DNA from 2 places in the Margalitia sp. FSL K6-0131 genome. Region 1 is predicted to be linked to the other one. Evidence: predicted binding sites of a transcription regulator. Region 1 holds the regulator's gene; the other holds the start of a gene.

Region 1 (4,219 bases):
AGTCCATAAAGTATACGCCATTGGAGCTGCCCCCATAGGTAAACCAGGGTGACCCGAATTTGCCTTTTCAATTGCATCGATGGATAGTGTTCTAATAGTCGTAACGGCTAATTGATCTGTATTATCAAACAAATTTCATGCATCCTTTCCTAAATAAAATATATTATCACTGTATTATTATCTTATGTTTAGTACATTAACTCAATAAATTATCATCTATTTTTCATAAATAATTATTAAATCCCAGATGGAACTAGTATTTGAAGCAATAAATTTATTAGACCTAGCATTTAATGGAGTTTTTTATTTTGAAGATCACGAACTTTTTTAGGTGTTACTTCGTCACCATTCGGGTCAAACACCCTGACCTTCTCTATTGTATTTTTCATAGATGAACGAAAAGAATCTAGATATTCTCTTCGTAATTTTGATTGTTCTTTCGCTTCCTCCTTGCTCAAACCTTGCTCCTTCGATTTTTTTGCAAGTTCATTTATTCTCGCTATTTTCTCTTTTGATAGCATAAAGTTACTCCTTTACAGAAGGATAAATATCCTGCCTTTAATCAAAGTAATGTTACTAAAAAAAAAGCCCTTTTTCAAGAAAAGAGCTTTAAAACGTTTGTTATGCTACGATTATAATGTTTGCGTATAATCTTGAAATCTTCTATGCACAGTGGCTTTTGATACATTATAGCCAAAACCTCGCATTGTGGCGGCTATTTCTGCAAACGTAAGGCCATTATTCCTTAATCGGACAATCTCCTCAATAGGGACATCCTTCCGTTCTCTTCCTAATGCATTTCCATTACCATGCAAATTTTTTTCGGGATGATACCCTTTTGCCACTGCTCTTCTCATCCCACGTTTTATTTTTAAATTATGTAATTTACGTTGGTACTCCTCTACCATACTGACGATACTCAGAACCATAGAATCCGACTCAGAAAGCTCTAACTCACCATTATGGTCTAAACTAAATACTTTTACATTTTCTTTATTTAAGCAATGAAGCAATGCAATCTTTGCATTACCCCTTCCAAGTCTTGTTTCATCTTGAATAATAACGGATTCAATTTTATTTGTTTTAATGTTGTCTAACATCTCAAGCACACCTGGCCGATCTAATTCATAGCCGCTAGCTTGATCATGGATAACATTAACAACGGTAAGATTCCATGCTTTTGCAGCTGAAAGCAATTCTTCTTCCTGACGTGCTAAGGATGTTTCTTGTGTTTGTTTTGTTGTACTGACTCGACAATAAATAACTGTATTCATTCATATTACCTACTTTGCATCTGATGCTAATTGTTGTATGTTGTATTCTTTGCTTTTGGTTTTAATTGGAATTATAATGGTCTGTCCTGACTTTATATTTGTAGAAACTAAATGATTTTCATTTTGTACCCATTTAATAAAGTCTGACTTAGTCATACCATTTTCCATTTTATATGTATTTGCTATCGACCACAATGACTGGCCATCTGAAACAGTAATATGCGTATAGTTGTCGGAATGATCATCTAATTGAAATATCATGGTGATTCCGAGGATAAATGAAAGGATAACTAGAATAATAGCATATGAATATTTTTTCCATAACAATGACATTTTACATCCCTCTTTCGAATATATGTTCGCTTTATTGATTTTATTATAATAAGAACATTAGTTTGGTGTCAATATTTTTTTCGAACTTATGTTTGTATATCTGGAAATGTAATGCTATAATGGAATTAATAAAAAGTCGAATTTTCGATTGTTGAGGTGTTAAATATGACAAAACTTTCTAAAAGGCAACAAGATATATTGGATTTTATCAAGCAAGAAGTAAAGCTAAAAGGCTATCCACCATCTGTTCGCGAAATCGGAGAAGCCGTCGGCTTAGCCTCCAGTTCAACTGTACACGGCCATCTTTCCAGACTTGAAAGCAAAGGATTAATTCGTAGAGACCCAACCAAACCAAGAGCGATAGAAGTTCTAGATTTAATGAATGATTCAATCCCTCAGCAAATAGTAGTAAATGTACCTTTAGTAGGAAAAGTTACGGCCGGAATGCCAATAACAGCTATAGAAAACGTTGAAGAATATTTCCCTTTGCCTGAACATTTAGCACCTGGCGATGAGAATGTATTTATGTTGGAGATAGTTGGGGAAAGTATGATTGAGGCAGGCATATTAGATGGAGATTATGTTATAGTTCGCCAACAGCAGACTGCAAACAACGGTGATATAGTGGTGGCAATGACAGAAGAGGACGAAGCAACGGTTAAAAGATTTTTTAAAGAAAAAGATTATATTCGTTTGCAGCCTGAAAATTCAACAATGGAACCGATTATTTTACCAAATGTAATTATTTTAGGAAAAGTAATCGGACTATATCGACAAGTAATTCATTAAAAGAAAAACCCAAAAGGTTAGAAATACATTTCTTGCCTTTTGGGTTAAATAATATTTTAGTAGACTTATTTATCACTTTTCGCCATATTTTTGGTTCCACTATATAATCCGCTTGCGGATAAACCTAGCATTAAACCAACAATTATTCCTTGTTTTATACTAGTTCCTAAATAAAATATTCCAAATAACAGTCCTAGGATTACAGCTAAGAATGGCGAATATTTTTTTGGCAATCCTGCTCTCTTAAATAACTCCACCACCCCAAGAATTAACGGAATAATGGCAACATCATAGATCTCAAACACTTTATACCACCTCCGGTTTTCTCATAATATTATCTTATGCTCGTCCCCTATACCTTGATGATTTCTCTTAAAATATTTTATTATTATTTTGACTTTAAGCTTGTACATTCAACCAAAATAATAAACATTAATCTTCAAATAAGATTATGGGAGTTTGGCCGCCAACTTATATATAATCCAATGATAAAAAAAAAGCGCCAAATACAAGGCGCTATGTAACTCAATTGTTTTTTAATTGTTGTTTGATGGCCTCATCTCTCTCGCCGCCATCTGATAACTCTTCGGAAAACTCATGTTCTTTTTGTTCGTTAGAAATAAACTTGGAGGACTTCAATACTTCCGATGGAATATTATTATTAGGAGCCGCATCATCATTCCATTTCATATACTTTCACTCCTTTTCTTTTAGTATTTGCTGTAAATACAAAATCATGCACTTATCATAATAGAAAAATTAGGAGTTTATTATTGCTGTAATATTCGAACCTAATTGAACCCCTCTAAACACCAGTGGTATCAAGGGGGGCATCTATTCTTACATGCTTAATTAATGTATTCTTTCCCAAGAAGAAAATTGCGTACAAGAACAAGTTTTTATCTCAAACAATTTAAGGATAGAACCTTACATTTTTCCCATTAAGAAATTTTTCGACGATTTAGTAAGTCCTAGAAAAAAGAACAATATTTAATAATATGAACAATACTACAATTAATACGAAGGAACTTCTGTTGAATTACAATAAAGTTGTTTATTTTTAAACCGCCAAATGCGTATTCCCCGTCCATTTTAATGGACGGGGAAGAATAAAGTTTTTTAATTTTTAGATTAATTATCGAATAACACTTTAAACAAGTAACAATAAAGTCGTTTAAATTTTGGAGTTATAAGCCCTTCCAAGTGAGGATGGGTTAAAAAATTTAATTATTCGTGTATTCCTCTTTAAGTATGCTGTATATTTCTAAATCAACAACTCCTTTGTCTGACCATAAAGAAGCTTGTCTTAACAATCCTTCTTTCATAAATCCGTTTTTCAAGAGGACTTTCTTTGAGATCTCGTTTGCAGGCATCACCTCTGCTTGAATTCTGTTAATATTAACTTCTTCAAATAAAAATTTTACTAACGTATGAACGGATTCGGTTGCAATGCCCTTACCCCAATAATCTTCTGCCAAATAATAACCAATAGTTACCACGTTCACTTTTTGGTTAAAGTCCATAGATTCCAAAATTCCAACCAATTTATTACTTTGATTCTTCTGAAAGATACCCCACTTGACTCTTCTTTTTTTATCGTAATCCTTATCAAAATGACCAATCATCTTACTTACCGTTTGTAAGTTATGTCTGGGAATCATTCCGCAATATTTGAATACTTTGTCATTGTCGTAAATCGAATATAATTCTTGTAAGTGTACCTCTTCGATTTTTTTTAATATCAGATTCGTAGATTCCAATACTGGAAAACCCGCGAAAACTTTTTCAATATTTATGTTACTTCCTCCCTTAGGTTAAACCTC
Region 2 (4,219 bases), on a different contig from region 1:
TATAAAGAAATATAGAATAAGAATCGTTACTTTCGTGAATATCTAAATGTTCATCTATATCAATCTCATATTCATCTAAAAGTTCCTTTAATTCCTCATTTGCAACTTCTTTAGCTTTTGTAAAATCAAAATATATATCAGCAAAACTAGATAATTCGTAACATTCTATTGTTTCCTTTAATCCATATAAAATATATATTTCCATTTAAAGAGAACCTCCGTTTTTTTTTATTAGCCTTCCTCTTTTAAGAGGAAGGCTCGTTTTTTTATAAATAGCCTTTTTCCTTTAGACTTGTATATTCTCCTTTGGCATTCACAATTAGATGGTCTAAAACGTCTATCCCTAGAATCTTCCCTGCTTCATTTAATCGCTGAGTTACCGCTACATCTTCCCTGCTTTCGGTACAGTCTAGGCTAGGGTGGTTATGAGCTACGATAATACTCGTAGAGTTATTTAAAATTGCTGATTTAAATACTTCCCTCGGGTGTACTATGGATGCGTTAATGGAACCAACATGACAACGATGAATGGCATTTATTGTGTTTTTAGTGCTTAGACAAATAACCAAGAAAACTTCTCTATCTTCGTCCCCTATAAAACTTGCGGCAATTTTTGCTCCATCCTCTGGTGATTTGATTTTTTCTAGAACTAAACCTCTGTCACACTCCTTAATCTCTTGCTTGATTCGTACCACTTCGTAAATTTTTTGTGTTTTGTGCATGTTCTATCTCTCCTTTTATCTGTTTACAAAGGGTGTGTATCGTTCCCTCTGTTCACCTGTAACGAAAGCGCCGGAGGAATGGAAGGCAAGGGAGACAAGCAAAAAAGTTTTTCCTTCCACTCTAATTTTTTTCAGTGTGTTTGCCGTGATCCTTGAGATGGGGCAGCATTTTTATTGGCGGCCTTTTGCCAATGAAAATGCTGGAACAGGTCAAAGAATCACGAGCAAACCCGTTCTACTTGGAATCGGAGGGAGCAAAAGATTACCTTAAAAGGTAATCTAATCTTTTGCGACTGACGAGGCCAAAGTAGAACGTGAACGCCCACTATTTAAATAAAAGGAAAAAGTTTTTTGCGCCCTTGCCTGGAATGACGGAGAAGCTACAGTGAAAGGTGGACAGAGGGAACTTCCGGATTATGGGGTTGTCTTGAATGTTTTAAAAATGTTCTTTTAAAATAAAAAAAAAACGGATGCAGTCCGTTTTTTCCATGCCCTTAAAGCCCTTTAAAAATAAAAAGCTTGCGTTTAGCAAGCTCTCCTTATTAAATTAATATCCATATGCCTTTGTTACTGCATCGTCACATTCGTATCCTTCGTTAATAAATTTGATGTACTTTACATATACTTCGCCCTGATTATCCACTTCATTTTGCTCCATGTATTTTTTTATATCTGCAAAAAGTTTTTTTGTATCAAAGTAACAAGATACCTCTTCCATGATATCGAAGTCTTCACTATAGGCAGCGTACACTTCAATTATTCCAGTCTTTTTATCTACGTCCATTCGGAACAATGATTGTTCACAACCAGACTCTTCAATTACAATTTCTTTTCCTTCAAATTCATAGCCTACAAAATCTAATGTTTCATGGTCGATGATAAAGTTTAAGTATTGAAATTCTCCCATATTTTCGATATCCCTGATTTCAATGTCTTTTTCATTTGTCATTTGTTTATCTCCTTTATTTCTAAAATTTCAGGAGGAATCTTTCATTCTACCCTTCCCCCTGTTCACCTGTAACGAAAGCGCCGGAGGAATGGAAGGCAAGGGAGACAAGCAAAAAAGTTTTTCCTTCCACTCTAATTTTTTTCAGTGTGTTTGCCGTGATCCTTGAGATGGGACAGCATTTTTATTGGCCGCCTTTTGCCAATGAAAATGCTGGAACAGGTCAAAGAATCACGAGCAAACCCGTTCTACTTGGAATCGGAAGGAGCAAAAGATTACCCCAAAAGGTAATCTAATCTTTTGCGACTGACGAGGCCAAAGTAGAACGTGAACGCCCACTATTTCAATAAAAGGAAAAAGTTTTTTGCGCCCTTGCCTGGAATGACGGAGAAGCTACAGTGAAAGGTGGACAGGGGGTACCCATGATTACAGTTGATTTTATATGAATTTGTTTTTTAGTTTTTAAAAGGTCTCGAACATAAAAAAGCTTGCGTTTAGCAAGCTTTCCGTAAACTTTTACTTTTTTACATTACCATCACTTGAAAATTGTTAGTTCTATCCTTTAAAATAGAACATATATTCGTATTTTATAGTTGAGATGATAATAACTCGTACACTAACAGCCTATACAGGAGATTCACCGCAGTGTTTGGGCTGTTCGGTTCCGATTCTTTTTTATGAATGCAGCAGCAGACAGGATAGACTACTTTATTTTGGAGGAAAAAAATGGACTTAGATAATTTAAAAGATAGAAAAATGAAAAAATGGAGAGGTTTTTACATGCCTGAACAAGTATCAATGGTAAAACAAATGTGGATTGATGAAAAAAAAATTCAAATGCCCTTGATAGATGATTACCAAGTTCAGGAGTTTGAGGAAAAGATACATTTTGCAAAAGAAAATAAGTTACCGATAGAATTTACCGTTTTCGATAATGGGTTTACCGAAATTATATCCGGTAAAATTCACTCATTTGACGGAATTGAAAAGAAAATTAAACTCATTATGCACGACAACACATTTGAATATATTCTTTTTCCGGAGATTATTAATGTGAAATTAATCGATTAAAAAAAGCTGCACCTGAAAGGGCAGCTTTTTATACAATGAATTTCTCTAAACTAGGGCTCCTCATATGGCCTTTTTTTGATAAACATTGATATTTCACTTTGCATTTTATTATCGGGTCCAGATATATATAGTTTTCATCCTCACCAACGATTAGCTGTTTATAAATTTGCTTCAATGCCTTTCTTTCCATAGGAGGGACAAATTCGACTATTCCCTTATATTCATTATCTTTCATCATTACCCAGCCAAATTTTTTCTTACGAATCGCCTTTAAATTTAAAATTTCATACTGGTAATTTTTAACTTTTAAAAATACGTCTTTTGGTCTGGAATCTACATAATACTTCCTGTGAACATGCTTTGATACTATCCCCTCAAGCCCCAATTCTTTTACTTTTTCAAAAAGGACTTTACCGTCCGGATAAGATGGACAGGTAGAAATATAAGGATCATTCGTAACAATAGATTCTAAGGTATTTAAGCGCTTTTCAAGATTGTAATTTATTTGTGGTACATCATTAAGAAAAAGAATATCAAAGCATGCGAAATGGACTGGTAATTCATCCATTAATTTATTTATTTTTAATGGGTTTGACGTTTGAAATCTAATCATTAGATTGTCAAAGCAAGGCTTTGGCGGATCTTCTTCAGAGTCAAAACAAACAATCTCGCCATCCAAAATACAATTTTCAACTGGCAATTTAATGTTTTTGAGTTCAGGATACTTATAACCTACCTCATTAAAATGCCTGGTGAATATTTTTAAATTCCCTCGATCATAATGTAGTAAAGCTCTATGACCGTCTAATTTTAATTGATGCAGGTACATTTTTCCGGTTGGAATATCTGTAGAAGGTTGTAATAGCATTGGTTTAATTGGTGTATTTAACATATCTAAACCTCCACCCTTCACAATAACAAAATCAACTCCATATTACTATGGAAGATTACTAGCAGTAGAGGATAGAAGTGGAAAGCAAGAACCTTTCAAATGTACATTTCACTGTTGCTTAAACCGAAGAAAAGTGGACCTTAACTATGAAGGTCCACTTTTCTTTAATACTTTAATTCTAGCTTTTGTGTTGGGATTATGGTTGAAATGGTGTGCTTGTATATCATTTGTTGGTTACGACTATTTTCAGGACTAATAAGAATTACAAATGAATCAAATCCGGTAACGGTACCTTTTATTTGATGGCCATTCATCAAAATAACTGTCACATTTATTTTTTTAGATTTTACTTCATTTAATAAAATATCCTGGATAGATATTGCTTTACTCAAATGGATACACTCCTTTTATTTTCAACCCGTCTTTGACCTGTTTTGCTCTCTATATATTTTTTTAGTTTATCGAATGATACTGGACCTGAGAAAAACCATCCTTGGCCAATCTCAATTCCTAATTCTTTGTATATCGCTGCTTCATCCCCATTTTCAATACCTTCAGCAACAATATCAAACGATAATTCCATCGATA

What was found. The regulator LexA, encoded in region 1, represses DNA repair genes until DNA is damaged. The targets are predictions, from matches to a motif close to CGAACATATGTTCG.
Region 2: NSQ59_RS27440 (YolD-like family protein) is a predicted target of LexA. The motif match lies at 2,238-2,251, and genes of this name have one in related genera.

What each region holds. Positions count from the first base shown of each region.
Region 1 covers NZ_JBBOZS010000001.1:3,281,495-3,285,713, forward strand. The annotation lists gene tkt (transketolase) at 1-132, opposite strand, end outside; gene NSQ59_RS16095 (DUF896 domain-containing protein) at 291-521, opposite strand; gene NSQ59_RS16100 (YneB family resolvase-like protein) at 633-1,274, opposite strand; gene yneA (cell division suppressor protein YneA) at 1,284-1,607, opposite strand; gene lexA (transcriptional repressor LexA) at 1,773-2,396, shown strand; gene NSQ59_RS16115 (hypothetical protein) at 2,462-2,701, opposite strand; gene NSQ59_RS16120 (hypothetical protein) at 2,922-3,086, opposite strand; partial or broken gene NSQ59_RS27970 (YjcZ family sporulation protein) at 3,358-3,426, opposite strand; gene NSQ59_RS16125 (GNAT family N-acetyltransferase) at 3,620-4,192, opposite strand.
Region 2 covers NZ_JBBOZS010000002.1:59,338-63,556, reverse strand. The annotation lists gene NSQ59_RS27455 (hypothetical protein) at 1-205, opposite strand, end outside; gene NSQ59_RS27450 (JAB domain-containing protein) at 267-722, opposite strand; gene NSQ59_RS27445 (hypothetical protein) at 1,270-1,671, opposite strand; gene NSQ59_RS27440 (YolD-like family protein) at 2,395-2,739, shown strand; gene NSQ59_RS27435 (ATP-dependent DNA ligase) at 2,768-3,631, opposite strand; gene hfq (RNA chaperone Hfq) at 3,796-4,023, opposite strand; gene NSQ59_RS27425 (EAL domain-containing protein) at 4,020-4,219, opposite strand, start outside.